4 regions of the Glaciecola sp. 2405UD65-10 genome follow, and region 4 is predicted to be linked to each of the others. Evidence: predicted binding sites of a transcription regulator. Region 4 holds the regulator's gene; each other region holds the start of a gene.

Region 1 (3,167 bases), on a different contig from region 4:
GAACGAGAAAGATTGGCCTATGGTATACGTGAGTGGTGGCTGTGAGGCGCTAAGTGGTTGGTCAAGGCAAGCTTTTGAGTCTCATGAGGTTTTGTGGGGAAACTTGATTCATCCTAGCGACCTTAAGCGTGTTGTAAGTGTTGTTGACAAGGCAATTGCAGAACAAACATTCTTCGAGCTTGAATACCGTATTATTCTGCCAGATAGCACGGTTCGCCATGTATGGGAACGAGGCGAAGCGGCTAACCCAAACGCTACTGAAGAAACTTTAATCGAAGGCTTTATTACTGACATCAGTAGCATTAAACAAACTGAGCAAGCCTTATTAACTAGCCATGAGTTTGCTGATGCTATTGTTAACTCAGTAGTTGATGCGGTAATCACTATTGATAAAGATGGGGCAATACAAAGCTTTAATAATGCGGCTGAAAATATGTTTGGATACCAACTAAAAGAAGTCATTCAGCGAAATGTGAGTATGTTAATGCCTGAGCATCACGCAAAAATGCATAACACCTTTTTAGACAATTTTAAGCAAACGCAAACTAAAACAATTATTGGCAAAGGTCGTGAATTGGTGGGGAAACGCAAAGACGGTAGCGAGTTTCCCATTCATTTGTCGGTGAGTGAAATTCAGTCACAAGATGAAATGATGTTTGTGGGCTTAATCCGAGACAATACTGAACAGCGTAATGCGCTAGAAAAGTCAAAGCAACACATTGAAGAAATGGCGCATGCGGTGCGCCTGAATCTTCTAAGTGAAATGACGGCGGGGATAGCGCAAGAAATAAACCAGCCCCTCACTGCCATTTCAGGGCTCTCAGAGCACGGTAGAGTGGTGGGCAGTAAAGGGGAGCCAAATGGTTTACCCGGCGTTTTAGATAAAATTAATCAACATGCTTTACAAGCCATAGAAGTACTTGAACGAATGAATGCCATGTCGAAACACGGTGTTCGCAGCAAAGAAGTGGTAGAGTGCGGCTCGCTTATAAAAGATGTTGTTTATTTAGCAGCAACCGAAGCACGGCAACGAGATATTATCGTGAAAGTGCAGCAACACGACTCAAAAGCCAAAATATATGTAGATTCCGTACAAATACAACAAGTTATACTTAATTTATTGCGTAATGCCATGGAGGCAATGCAGGCAGTAGCACTTGAACATGGCAACAGTATTTTACTAAGTTGCCAATGCGAGGAAGCGAAGTACGTAAAAATATCGGTTATTGATAGTGGTTGCGGCTTATCTAAAAAAGCGGAGGGTACTCTGTTCACCCCTTTCAACAGCACTAAAGAGCAAGGTATGGGCGTAGGCTTATCTATTTCGAAAAGCATAATTGAAGAGCATGGTGGTTCTATACATTACTTAAAAACCACCTTGCCAGGTGCGGAGTTTTACTTTTATTTGCCTTTAGCTAATACTGCTGTTGAAAAAGTGCCAGTTTAGTCGTGCATGCGCACAGCAAGAACATCTTGCTTAACACCATGTAAAACTGCATTTGCGGTAGAGCCTAGCAATAATTTAATGCCGCTTCGGCCATGTGTGCCAAGAACAATTAAATCAACGTTTTTGTCATTCGCAAAATTATGGATTTCGTCAGCTACATCACCGCATTCAACATGGGTGTTGCTTACTTGTAAGCCAAACTTTCCGGCCACTTCTTCAAGGCGCGCTTTTGCACTGACAATGCGTTCTTTGTCACTTATAAGATCAGTCGGCATGCCGTATAGATAAGGCTGAATATAGACCGAGGGTAAAATTACGTAAATTAAACTTATATGTTCAGGCGATGGTGCAACTTCTAGTGCTTTTTGAATGACCTTTTCATATTCGGCATCAAAATCTATAGCGACTAATACATGATTGTAATTGCTCATAGTGTTACCTTCTACTTGGTTAATTCGTACATTATTAGTGTAGGACTTACCCAAGGAATAGCAAGGGGCATTTAGTGCTATGCTTGCGCCAGATCAATTTAAATTACACTTGCAGCTCTTGTTTCTACAATAGAGCGCTGTATTAACGACACAAACGCTTACTAACAAAAGGACATAACTATGGCTCAAATAACCGGATTAGGTGGTGTATTTTACGTTGCCCACGACCCAGAAGAAACCAAACGCTGGTACTTAGAGAAATTAGGCATAGGCGGTGAATACGGCCCGCAATTTGATTGGTCTTTAGAAAAAGGAAAGTCACCGTATTCGTTAATAAGTCATTTTAAAGATAGTAAATATATGCAACCGAGTACGGCTAACTTTATGATTAACCTAAGAGTTGATGACCTTGAGGGTTTTGTAGAAGTGCTTAAAAGCCGTGATGTTGAAATTCTCGATATGGTCGATGAAGGCTATGGAAAATTTGCTTGGATATTAGACCCAAATAACATCAAAATTGAATTGTGGGAACAAGTTGAAGCACCAGAAGCATAATAAAATAGGCTGTGATTACATATAAAAAATGATGATTGGTGTTTAGCTTCTCGTTGATTTTATATATTCATATATGATTGCCTATAATTTACGTAGCATAGGCTTCCCACAATTAAAGGAGAGACATTTTGAGCACATTAGTTAGCACTAACATTAGCAACAAGGTTGCTACCATTACGATTAACAATGGCAAGGTAAATGCAATATCGCACCAAGTTGTTGATGAGCTTAACAGCGCCCTTGATCAAGCCGAAGAAAATAAAGCAGTGGTTGTGCTAACCGGTCAAACCGGCATGTTTTCTGGCGGTTTTGACTTAAGCGTTATGCGCGAAAGTATGGAGTCAGCAATGGCTTTAGTTGAAAAGGGTTCAAAGTTATCACGCCGCTTATTGTCATTTCCTTTTCCTGTACTAGCGGCGTGTTCGGGCCACGCGGTAGCAAAAGGCGCTTTTTTATTACTAAGTGCAGACTACCGCATTGGCGTTGAAGGTGATTTCAAGATAGGCCTAAATGAAGTCGCCATTGGTATGAGCATGCACCATGCCGGTGTTGAACTGGCAAGAGGGCGTTTAGCCCCTGTATTTTTTAATCGTTCAGTGATTCTTGCCGAAATGGTTAATCCTGAAGATGCGGTAATGGCTGGGTTTCTTGACAAAATTGTTAGCCCGCAAGAATTTGAAGCAACGGTACAATATATAGCGCAAGCCATGACAAAACTTGATATGCGCGCTCAT
Region 2 (3,167 bases), 330 kb from region 4:
AGCTATTCGTTGCTCAACTCGCTCGCAACTTAAATCTAGCGCGCGCTGTGCGCAACCAATTAAACGCATGCAATGATGTATTCTACCTGGGCCTAAACGTCCTTGCGCTATTTCAAAGCCACGCCCTTCGCCCAATAATAAGTTAGCTTTAGGTACGCGTACATTTTCAAATAACACTTCAGCGTGCCCAATAGGTTCATCTAAATATCCCATTGCCGACATAGGCCTAACGACCGTAACACCCTTAGTGTCAATTGGTACAAGAATTTGAGACTGCTGAGCATGACGCGGCGCACTGGTATCGGTTTTGCCCATAACAATAAGTATCTTACAATTATTGTTCATTGCACCACTGGTGTACCATTTACGTCCGTTGATGAGGTAACTGTCTCCATCATCAACAATACTCGTTTCAATGTTAGTTGCATCTGATGACGCTACATCAGGCTCTGTCATAGCAAACGCTGACCTAATTTTACCTTCTAACAAGGGAACTAGCCATTGCTCTTGCTGTTCTTTATTTCCATATTTAGACAACACTTCCATGTTGCCTGTATCTGGGGCACTGCAGTTGAACACCTCTGAGCTAAATAATACACGCCCCATTATTTCGCACAATGGCGCGTACTCTAGGTTGGTTAAACCTGCGCCATAAGGAAGATATTCTTCAGGTAAAAATAAATTCCATAAACCTTGCGCTTTCGCTTTTTCTTTCAAGGTTTCCATAAGCTCGGGGCTTTGCCACATATCGTCACTATTAGCGACAAGCGAATGATACTGCTCTTCAACGGGATAAATCTCTTTCTCCATAAATTGAGTGAGTTTATCCATGAGTGCTTGAGTTTTGGTGCTATGATCGAAGTTCATCACAGTCTCCTTGTTATGTAATTAACTATAGGTAATCTTAGACATATGCAAGGGCTTGTCCAAATGAGGAACGTTGTTAAAGCTGCTCAATTGAAATCCGCCTTTATTAAAATAAAATTGATTCACACTGGTATTCTTAATTTGTAAGTTAAAGTTTATTGCTTGCGCAACCGAACACTTTAGTAGCGTCATTAAGAAGATGGCCATCGCCCCGCCTGAAGTCACGACAAGTACATTTTTATGCGAGCTTTCTTGAATCATTTGTGCTGAATCTTTTACTCTGCCTACAAATTCAGCCCACGATTCTCCCTTGTAAGAGGGTAAATTCCCCTCGGACCAAGCCTGCATGGCATTTCGAAGCACTTTGTACCATTCGCTACGCGGCGCTTTTTCATCAGGTTTTTGCCTTGGAAAAATGCTTAAATAAGCGCGGACTATATTGTCAAAATCAAATTCGTTCCACCCCTCATCAATATGCGCGGAGCCAATTTGGGTACTAGCCAAAATTCCTTCTTTGGTTTGAATATGACGCTTCATACTTCCGGTTATGGTTGCATCAAATTGAATATCACGCTCTGAAAAGTAGTTTCCTAGTAATTTAGATTGTAAATGACCTAACTCACTTAAATTATCGTAGTCAGCTGCCCCGAATGAAGCTTGTGCGTGTCGAACTAAAAACAATTGGGCCATGCATTATTCCTTATTTTGTTAAAAATAGGTTAATGCTTTTGCATGAATAATGGTAATTGATTATGTTGATATAGTCCCATCAATCAGAAACATCGAAAACCTTAATGTAGATCAAAGTAGCTCGTAGTTTAGTTAGTTACACTTGCTCTACTTGTTTTAAGGTGATCTAACTATATGACCATATCTGACTATTTCGATAGCGCCATGTTAAATAAATATAATACCGCTGGCCCTAGATATACTTCCTACCCTACTGCGGTTTCTTTCAATTGCGATTATTCCGAGAGTGATTTTACTGGCAGTATTAAAAACATCGCACAATCTGCAGAATCAAAATCGCTTTCACTTTACTTGCATATCCCGTTTTGCCATTCGCTTTGCTATTACTGTGGCTGCAATAAAATTGTGACACGCAATAAAGACAAGATTGACACCTATTTAAAGTATTTAAAGAAAGAAATTAGCCACCGTTCAAAACAGTTTAAAGGTTTCACCGTTGATGCAATTCATTTTGGAGGAGGCACACCAAGCTTTCTTGAGCCTGAACAATTATTTCATTTAATGGTATTTATAGAGCAACAATTTAAGGTGGATAGTGCTTGTGAAAAAAGCATTGAAATAGACCCACGAGAACTTCCCGCTAACTATTTAAACGACTTATATGTTATGGGATTTACACGTATTAGCATTGGGGTTCAAGATGTAAACAAAGATGTCCAAGAAAAAATAAATCGAGTACAAAGTACCCAATTCATTAAATCTATTATTAAGCAGGCTAAAACCCTAGGGTTTCGTTCGGTCAACATAGATTTGATTTACGGGTTACCGGGGCAGAGTCAAACCACTCTATTAGACACGCTGCAAGAAGTTCAGCACATGGACCCTGACCGGATATCTTTGTTTAGCTACGCGCATATGCCACAGCTGTTTGCGGCGCAACGTAAAATAAAAGATGAATGGCTTCCAAAAGCAAATGAAAAGTTTGCCCTCTTTCAAACAGCTATTAACGAACTAGTAGCACAAGGTTACGTTTATATTGGCATGGACCACTTCGCTAAACCAAATGATAAATTAAGTGTTGCTGCAGAAAATAAAACCCTCGCGCGAAATTTCCAAGGTTATACCACTGATCAAGCAAGCACTCTTTTAGGCTTAGGCGTGTCATCTATTAGTAATTTGGGAAATTCCTATGCACAAAACTTTAAAAAGTTAAGTGAATATTACACGGCAATAGATAAAGAAACATCGGCGATAGAAAAAGGAGTGGTTTTAAATTCTGACGATATTATACACCGCGCATTAATCCATCAACTAATGTGTAACTTTTTTGTGGATAAAGCGCAATTTTCAGAAAAATATAAACTTGATTTTGATGACTATTTTGCAAAAAGTCTTTGCCAACTGGGGCCATACATTGATGACAATTTAATAAGCAACAATGTAGGGAATTTAACCATTCACCCCCGAGGGCGCTTGTTAGTCCGTAATATTTGCATGAATTTCGATCAATACATTCAAGAGCCCATGCATCAAGTGAGATACTCTAGAGTGATTTAAAATACGTCAACCGAATCAGTCTTTACTGTTGTTTTTATCAGACAGACTTATTT
Region 3 (3,167 bases), 2.2 Mb from region 4:
GTTACTGTTATATAAGCTAGCCACATTTTCTTTATACTGATTAGTGTCATTTACTAGCGCTTGGGCTTTATCGATACTTCTATTATATATACACACGCTTGAAACGCCCGCATCAACTAAGGCAGGGATGGCACCTTTTGCCGCGCCACCGGCACCAATCAACAAAAGACGTTTGTTTTGTAAGCACACCTTATGTTGCTGAAGATCAGTCACAAGGCCGTAGCCGTCGGTGTTATCTCCTACAAATTTGTCGCCTTTACGTATAATAGTGTTTACGGCACCTGCATGGGCAGCTTGTGGTGATAAAGAATCAACCCACGCACATGCGTCATGCTTAAATGGCATCGTCACATTCGCGCCTTTACACAAAGGGTCATCAAAAAATGCATTGACCGAATCAACAAAGCCATCAGGCTCGGCAAAGCGCCTAGTATATTCAAGCTCAATACCAAACTGTTTAGCAAAGGATGCATGAATAATGGGAGATTTACTTTGCTCAATTGGATTGCCGAACACACAGGCTTTAAAAATAGATGACGTCAAAAAGCTTACTCAAAAATTAGAATTGCCCACATCATACCTAATTTACTCGCATAAAAAAGCCCCGTTATTATGACTACGAGGCTACTTCACAACACAAACTGTATTTTAGAATTTATAACCAACAGAAACGGTATATACCCATGGGTCAATATCAAGGGTAACGGCACCGTCAGCGCCATTAAGCTTGAAGCTAGCATCAGTGCTAATATCAATATAACGTACAGATGCGTTCACTAACCACTCTTTGTCAATGTTGTAGTCAAACCCAACTTGCGCAGACAAGCCAAATGAAGCATCCGCATCTAAATCACTGAATCCGGCTTCTTTATTAGCAGCAGTAAATTCTTCATCAAAGAAAATTGTGTAGTTTAAACCAACACCTGCATAAGGTTGAAAAGCTGAAGAGGCGTCAGCAAAATAGTAATTCGCCGTTACCGTAGGCGGTAAATGCTTAGTGCTACCTAAAGGACCTACACCATCAATCCCCATATCGTGTGTAAATGGTGTGGCAGCTAATACTTCAATATTTATATTATCTGTAAGGAAGTAAGCGAAATTAAGCCCTAGCTGCGTGTTGTTGTCTACGTTTAAAAATAAACCTGTTGCTGCGCCGTCTAAGGTAACATTTGAGCTGGTTTCATCAGGTGCAACTGTAGTTAGACCTGCGCGAAGTATCATATCGCCTGCGTCAGCTGCAAATGCGCCTGCGCTAGATAATGTAGCAAGAACCGCTAAGGTAATAATTGATTTTTTCATTGTGTGTCTCTCCTAATTGAATAAGACACATCATAAAGAGGATTGGCAAAAGAACATTGATCTAGATTAATGTTTTGAAACCACCCTGAGCGATCTGGCGCGTTTAATTGATGCAGATCAACTAAGTCGCTACGCGCTTTTACACAAAGGCTTTTCTTACAAGGCTAACCAGTCTATTGCTTGTAAGTATTGTTGAATTTTACCCTCAGGGGATTCAGGTGATGGTTGGTAATTATACTCCCACCGCGTTAATGGCGGCATAGACATTAAAATAGATTCTGTGCGTCCGCCCGTTTGTAAGCCAAATAAAGTGCCGCGATCGTAAACTAAGTTAAATTCTACATAGCGGCCGCGGCGATACAACTGAAATTGCCTTTCGCGTTCAGAGAAGCTGCTACTTTTTCGTTTTTCAACAATAGGTACATAAGCATCTAAATAACCGTTACCAACACTTTGCATAAACGCAAAGGACTTCTCAAAGCCCCATTGGTTTAAATCATCAAAGAATAAACCACCTACGCCCCTGGTTTCGTTACGGTGCTTTAGGTAAAAATAATCATCGCACCACTTTTTATAAGTGGGGTAAACGTCTTCACCAAAGGGCGCACAAATATCATTAGCCACCTGATGCCAGTGTTTTGCATCTTCGGTAAATACGTAAGAAGGCGTTAAATCAAAACCGCCACCAAACCACCAAATAGGCGCTTCACCCTCTTTCACTGCAATGAAAAAGCGCACATTAGCATGCGAGGTAGGCACAAATGGGTTTTTAGGGTGAATAACTAACGATACCCCCATGGCTTGGAAACTACGTCCCGCCAACTCTGGACGAGCAGCGGTTGCTGATGCGGGCATTTGTGCTCCAAATACATGCGAGAAATTTACGCCGCCTTGCTCAATTACGTTACCGTCTTTCAATACTCGTGAGCGGCCGCCACCGCCCTCTTCTCGATCCCATGAGTCTTCAATAAAGCTGCCACCACCGTCAACTAGCGATAAGGTTTGGCAAATGTTGTCTTGCAAGCTTAACAAATAGTTTTTTACTTTATTAATGTGGTCTTGCGTCACGGTATCGTGAGCCTGAATATCATTTACATCAGGCGCGTTTTCGGTGTTCATGAACGAATCGTTTCCATGGTTAAGCTATGATAAATTTTACTTGGCGAGCTTTGCTCGCCTAAATTGCCCTCTATTAATGTGAGCATCTTATTTGCAATAGCGTGTTTAAAATATTGTTGTACTTCATTTATAGATTTAGCGGGCTCTTTTCCTGCAGGATTAGCACTGGTTGATACCATTGGTTTGTCAAGCGCATTGCAAATAGCCTTAACAACCGGATGGCTACTGACTCTTATGGCCACCATATTTGATGCACCGCTAACCCAGTTGGGTGTGTGCGCCGATTTAGGAAGCAACCACGTAACCGGGCCTGGCCAACTCGCCATAATTTTTGAATGCACACCCTGTGGCAATTGGTTTAAATCTACGTAGGGTAAAATCTGCTCAACCTTGCTAGCAATAACAATTAACCCTTTTTCTTCTGGCCGTTCTTTAAGCCCAAGAATACTGCGAACTGCTTTTTCATTTAGAGGATCGCAACCTAATCCAAATACGGCCTCGGTAGGATACGCAAATACTTGGCCATGCTCATATTGAGATACAATAGAACGTAGAGCTTTTTGCGTTAGTGTGTTGTTTTCTTTACTCATTAGATTCATCTACTACATGTGCACATGCTTCATTGGCACATACATACTTACGCTCTCCTTTTGTTTTAACAAACATAATAGGAAAACTGCATTGTGGGCAAGTGCGTGCTATAGGTTCATGATTCAACACATACTTACATTTGGGGTAATTGTTACAGG
Region 4 (3,167 bases):
CCTAAATTAAATGCACTTGTAGACTTGCTAAAAATGGCAAAATTAACCAAGCGCAAAATCAAACAAAATATTGCATGGGCCTTATCGTATAATGTATTGGTATTGCCATTTGCTGTTATGGGCCTTTTAACGCCTTGGCAAGCAGCTTTGGGAATGTCTTTAAGTTCTATCATTGTAGTGTATAACTCTACTCGTCTATTGCGCTAGTTAACAAGAAGAAAAAGTAATGAGTATAATTTATGTGTTGATTCCACTAGCCATTATAATAGTTGCTATAGCTATAGCGGTATTTTTCTGGGCGGTTAAATCGAATCAATTTGATGATTTAGAAAGACAGGGCTACAGTATTTTATTTGATGATGACCTTAAAGAAAGCCCTACGCCAGAAACAGACAAACTAGAAGAAAATAGTAGTACTCACAAAAGTGATTGAATTTAGTTACGTATCTGCTTTTCTAGTTGGCTTAGCTGGCGGTGTACACTGCATAGGAATGTGTGGCGGCATTGCTGGCGCATTTACCTTTGCCATACCTAAAGGAGCGTCTCAATCCCCTTATTTGCTAGCGTATAACGTGGGTCGCATTTTAGCCTACTCAATTGCAGGCGGTATTACTGGTTATTTAGGCAGTATTTTTAGTAATTCATTAGCATCGGGCTTAGCCATCTTGCAAGTGTTAAGCATTGGTTTTTTATTATTATTAGCCCTTTACATTAGCGACCTATACAAGGGCTTATCTGCTCTTGAAAAAGCCGGCGGAACACTTTGGAGAAAGGTTGCGCCATTAGGCAAAAAGTTAATTCCATTTAAGAGCCCTTTTCATACCATTGCTTATGGTTTTATTTGGGGATGGCTACCATGCGGTTTAGTTTACTCGGCTTTATCGTGGAGTTTAGCTTCTGGCAATGCAATACAAGGCGCGCTATTTATGTTTAGTTTTGGCTTGGGTACCTTGCCAGCACTGCTTGCATCTAGCGTGGGTGCAAGTTTCCTATTGCCTCTTTTGCAACATAAACGAACGCGCCAAATAATCGCATTATTGCTATTTGTTTTTGCAATGTTTTTGACCTTTAGTCTATTTGGTAGTATAAATTAGCTTGGATTTTATTATATGAAAGAGTCTTCATGAGCAAAGGAACCGAACTATCTATACACTGCCAAAGCTGCAGTTTTAGCCATTTATGTTTACCGGTTAGCCTAAGCAAGAACGAACTTGAGTCATTAGACGATATTATTGAACGTAAACGCCCTCTTCATAAACATGATAAGTTAGTGAATGCAGGTGATAAATTCACCTCATTGTTTGCGGTTCGTTCAGGTTCTTTTAAGTCTTATATTAGCGACAAAGACGGCGTTGAACAGGTCATTGGCTTTCATTTTCCTGGCGATATTATAGGCTTTGATGCCCTGCGAGACGACGTACATCAAAGCTATTCTCAAGCATTAGAAACAGCAATGGTTTGCGAGCTTCCTTACGAAACGCTTGAGCAAGTTTCAAATGATTACCCCAAGCTTAGACAACAAATTATGCGTTTTATGAGCGCTGAAATTAAGAACGATCATGACCTAATGATGTTGTTAAGCAAAAGAAGCGCTGAAGAACGCTTATTGCATTTTTTGAATCATTTGTCAGAGCGCTTTGATGAAAGAGGTTATTCTTCGAAGCAATTTAACTTGTCAATGACAAGAAACGAAATTGGCAATTATTTAGGTTTAACGGTTGAAACTATTTCTAGATTGCTGACTCGCTTTCAAAAAGAAGGCTTGATTGGCGTTGAAGGGAAGTTAATCACTATTTTAGACTTTGATGCAGTTCAGCAACGTATTCCTGAAAATGAATTATCGGTTAGAGCTATTTAACAAATCTATTTATTACCTTTCTTATTGATCTCAAACAAAGTGGTTGAATGCATTATTTAAGCACTTTGTTTATATTTACTATGAATATAAAACTGGAGATCAAACATGTCTGCCTACCAAAAGATATTAGTCGTTATTAACCCTCACTCTGATAATCAGGACGCATTATATCGCGGCGTCTTTTTAGCAGAAAAGTTTAACTGCCAATTAGTGTTAGCTAGCGCTGTTTACGACAGCAGTTATGACATGCCTAAATTATTGAATTCAAACCAGCGTGAACTTCTAAAACAACGAGTGCTTGATGCTCAACATGAACGCTTACAAGAGTATGCCAGTCCATTTTCTCAATTAAGCAATGTACTATACAAAGTTGTATGGCATAAACACTTTCACAGAGGCATAGTTAAATTAGCCAAAACAGAAAATGTAGACTTGATCATAAAAGCCGCCAAGAATCACGATAAGTTATCACAACGTTTATTCACACCCAGTGATTGGCATATATTACGGCACAGTCATGCTAACGTGCTTATGGTTAAACATCATGAGATGCCTGAGGGCGGTAATATTGTTTGCGCAATAAGTTTAGAAGATAAAGACGAGCAACATGAATGTTTAAGTGATGAGGTTAGCTTAGCTGCAAACGCTTTTGCCAAAGTAATGGCCGGGCAGCTTTGTATAAGCAACTCATTTATAGGCGCGCCTGTTCACATAAGTATTGAAGTTCCGCAGTTTGATCCCCAAACCTACAACAGCAATGTTGAGCTCAGACGCAAAAATTTGATAAACAAACTATGCGATAAACATGCATTAAATAATACAAAACATTACGTTATGGAAGGTTTACCTGAAGATACTATCCCTCAACTATGTTCACAGCTTAACGCTGAGCTATTAGTATTGGGTTCAGTTGGACGAAAAGGCATAAAAGCAGCATTATTAGGTAATACCGCTGAACACATTATTGATAAAATAGGATGCGACACTTTGGTGGTTAAACCTAAAACCCCATAGATGTAAGCCTTTAAGATGGTAATAGCGAGGCAAGGTGCGGTATAATTGCCTCGTTTTTATTAATCATGTGTAAACTATGTCAGCCAAATCAAAATCCACTTACAATTTCAATAAACTACAAAAGCGTATACGACGCGAAACAGGCAAAGCCATCATCGACTTCAATATGATTGAAGATGGTGACAAAATAATGGTTTGTTTATCAGGCGGTAAAGATAGCTATACCATGCTTGATGTACTAATGTATTTTCAACGAATAGCCCCTATTCACTTTTCAATTATTGCGGTGAATTTA

The links. The regulator FNR, encoded in region 4, switches genes on or off when oxygen is low (the NO sensors DNR and NnrR bind a similar motif). The targets are predictions, from matches to a motif close to TTGATCTAGATCAA.
Region 1: a site for FNR is predicted at 1,962-1,975, ahead of ACOI22_RS14565 (universal stress protein). Genes of this name have one in related genera too.
Region 2: a site for FNR is predicted at 1,659-1,672, ahead of hemN (oxygen-independent coproporphyrinogen III oxidase). Genes of this name have one in related genera too.
Region 3: a site for FNR is predicted at 1,407-1,420, ahead of ACOI22_RS12020 (OmpW family outer membrane protein). Genes of this name have one in related genera too.

The regions. Positions count from the first base shown of each region.
Region 1 covers NZ_JBMEUF010000002.1:554,550-557,716, reverse strand. Annotated here, with positions in the region: gene ACOI22_RS14570 (PAS domain S-box protein) at 1-1,447, shown strand, start outside; gene ACOI22_RS14565 (universal stress protein) at 1,444-1,878, opposite strand; gene ACOI22_RS14560 (VOC family protein) at 2,059-2,433, shown strand; gene ACOI22_RS14555 (crotonase/enoyl-CoA hydratase family protein) at 2,562-3,167, shown strand, end outside.
Region 2 covers NZ_JBMEUF010000001.1:878,555-881,721, forward strand. Annotated here, with positions in the region: gene ACOI22_RS04030 (acyl-CoA dehydrogenase family protein) at 1-867, opposite strand, end outside; gene ACOI22_RS04035 (histidine phosphatase family protein) at 889-1,557, opposite strand; gene hemN (oxygen-independent coproporphyrinogen III oxidase) at 1,762-3,114, shown strand.
Region 3 covers NZ_JBMEUF010000001.1:2,720,527-2,723,693, reverse strand. Annotated here, with positions in the region: gene aroE (shikimate dehydrogenase) at 1-543, opposite strand, end outside; gene ACOI22_RS12020 (OmpW family outer membrane protein) at 649-1,299, opposite strand; gene hemF (oxygen-dependent coproporphyrinogen oxidase) at 1,456-2,418, opposite strand; gene ACOI22_RS12010 (Sua5/YciO/YrdC/YwlC family protein) at 2,415-3,008, opposite strand; gene ACOI22_RS12005 (topoisomerase DNA-binding C4 zinc finger domain-containing protein) at 3,001-3,167, opposite strand, start outside.
Region 4 covers NZ_JBMEUF010000001.1:549,676-552,842, reverse strand. Annotated here, with positions in the region: gene ACOI22_RS02535 (heavy metal translocating P-type ATPase) at 1-207, shown strand, start outside; gene ccoS (cbb3-type cytochrome oxidase assembly protein CcoS) at 227-433, shown strand; gene ACOI22_RS02525 (sulfite exporter TauE/SafE family protein) at 426-1,094, shown strand; gene fnr (fumarate/nitrate reduction transcriptional regulator Fnr) at 1,124-1,858, shown strand; gene uspE (universal stress protein UspE) at 1,964-2,872, shown strand; gene ttcA (tRNA 2-thiocytidine(32) synthetase TtcA) at 2,949-3,167, shown strand, end outside.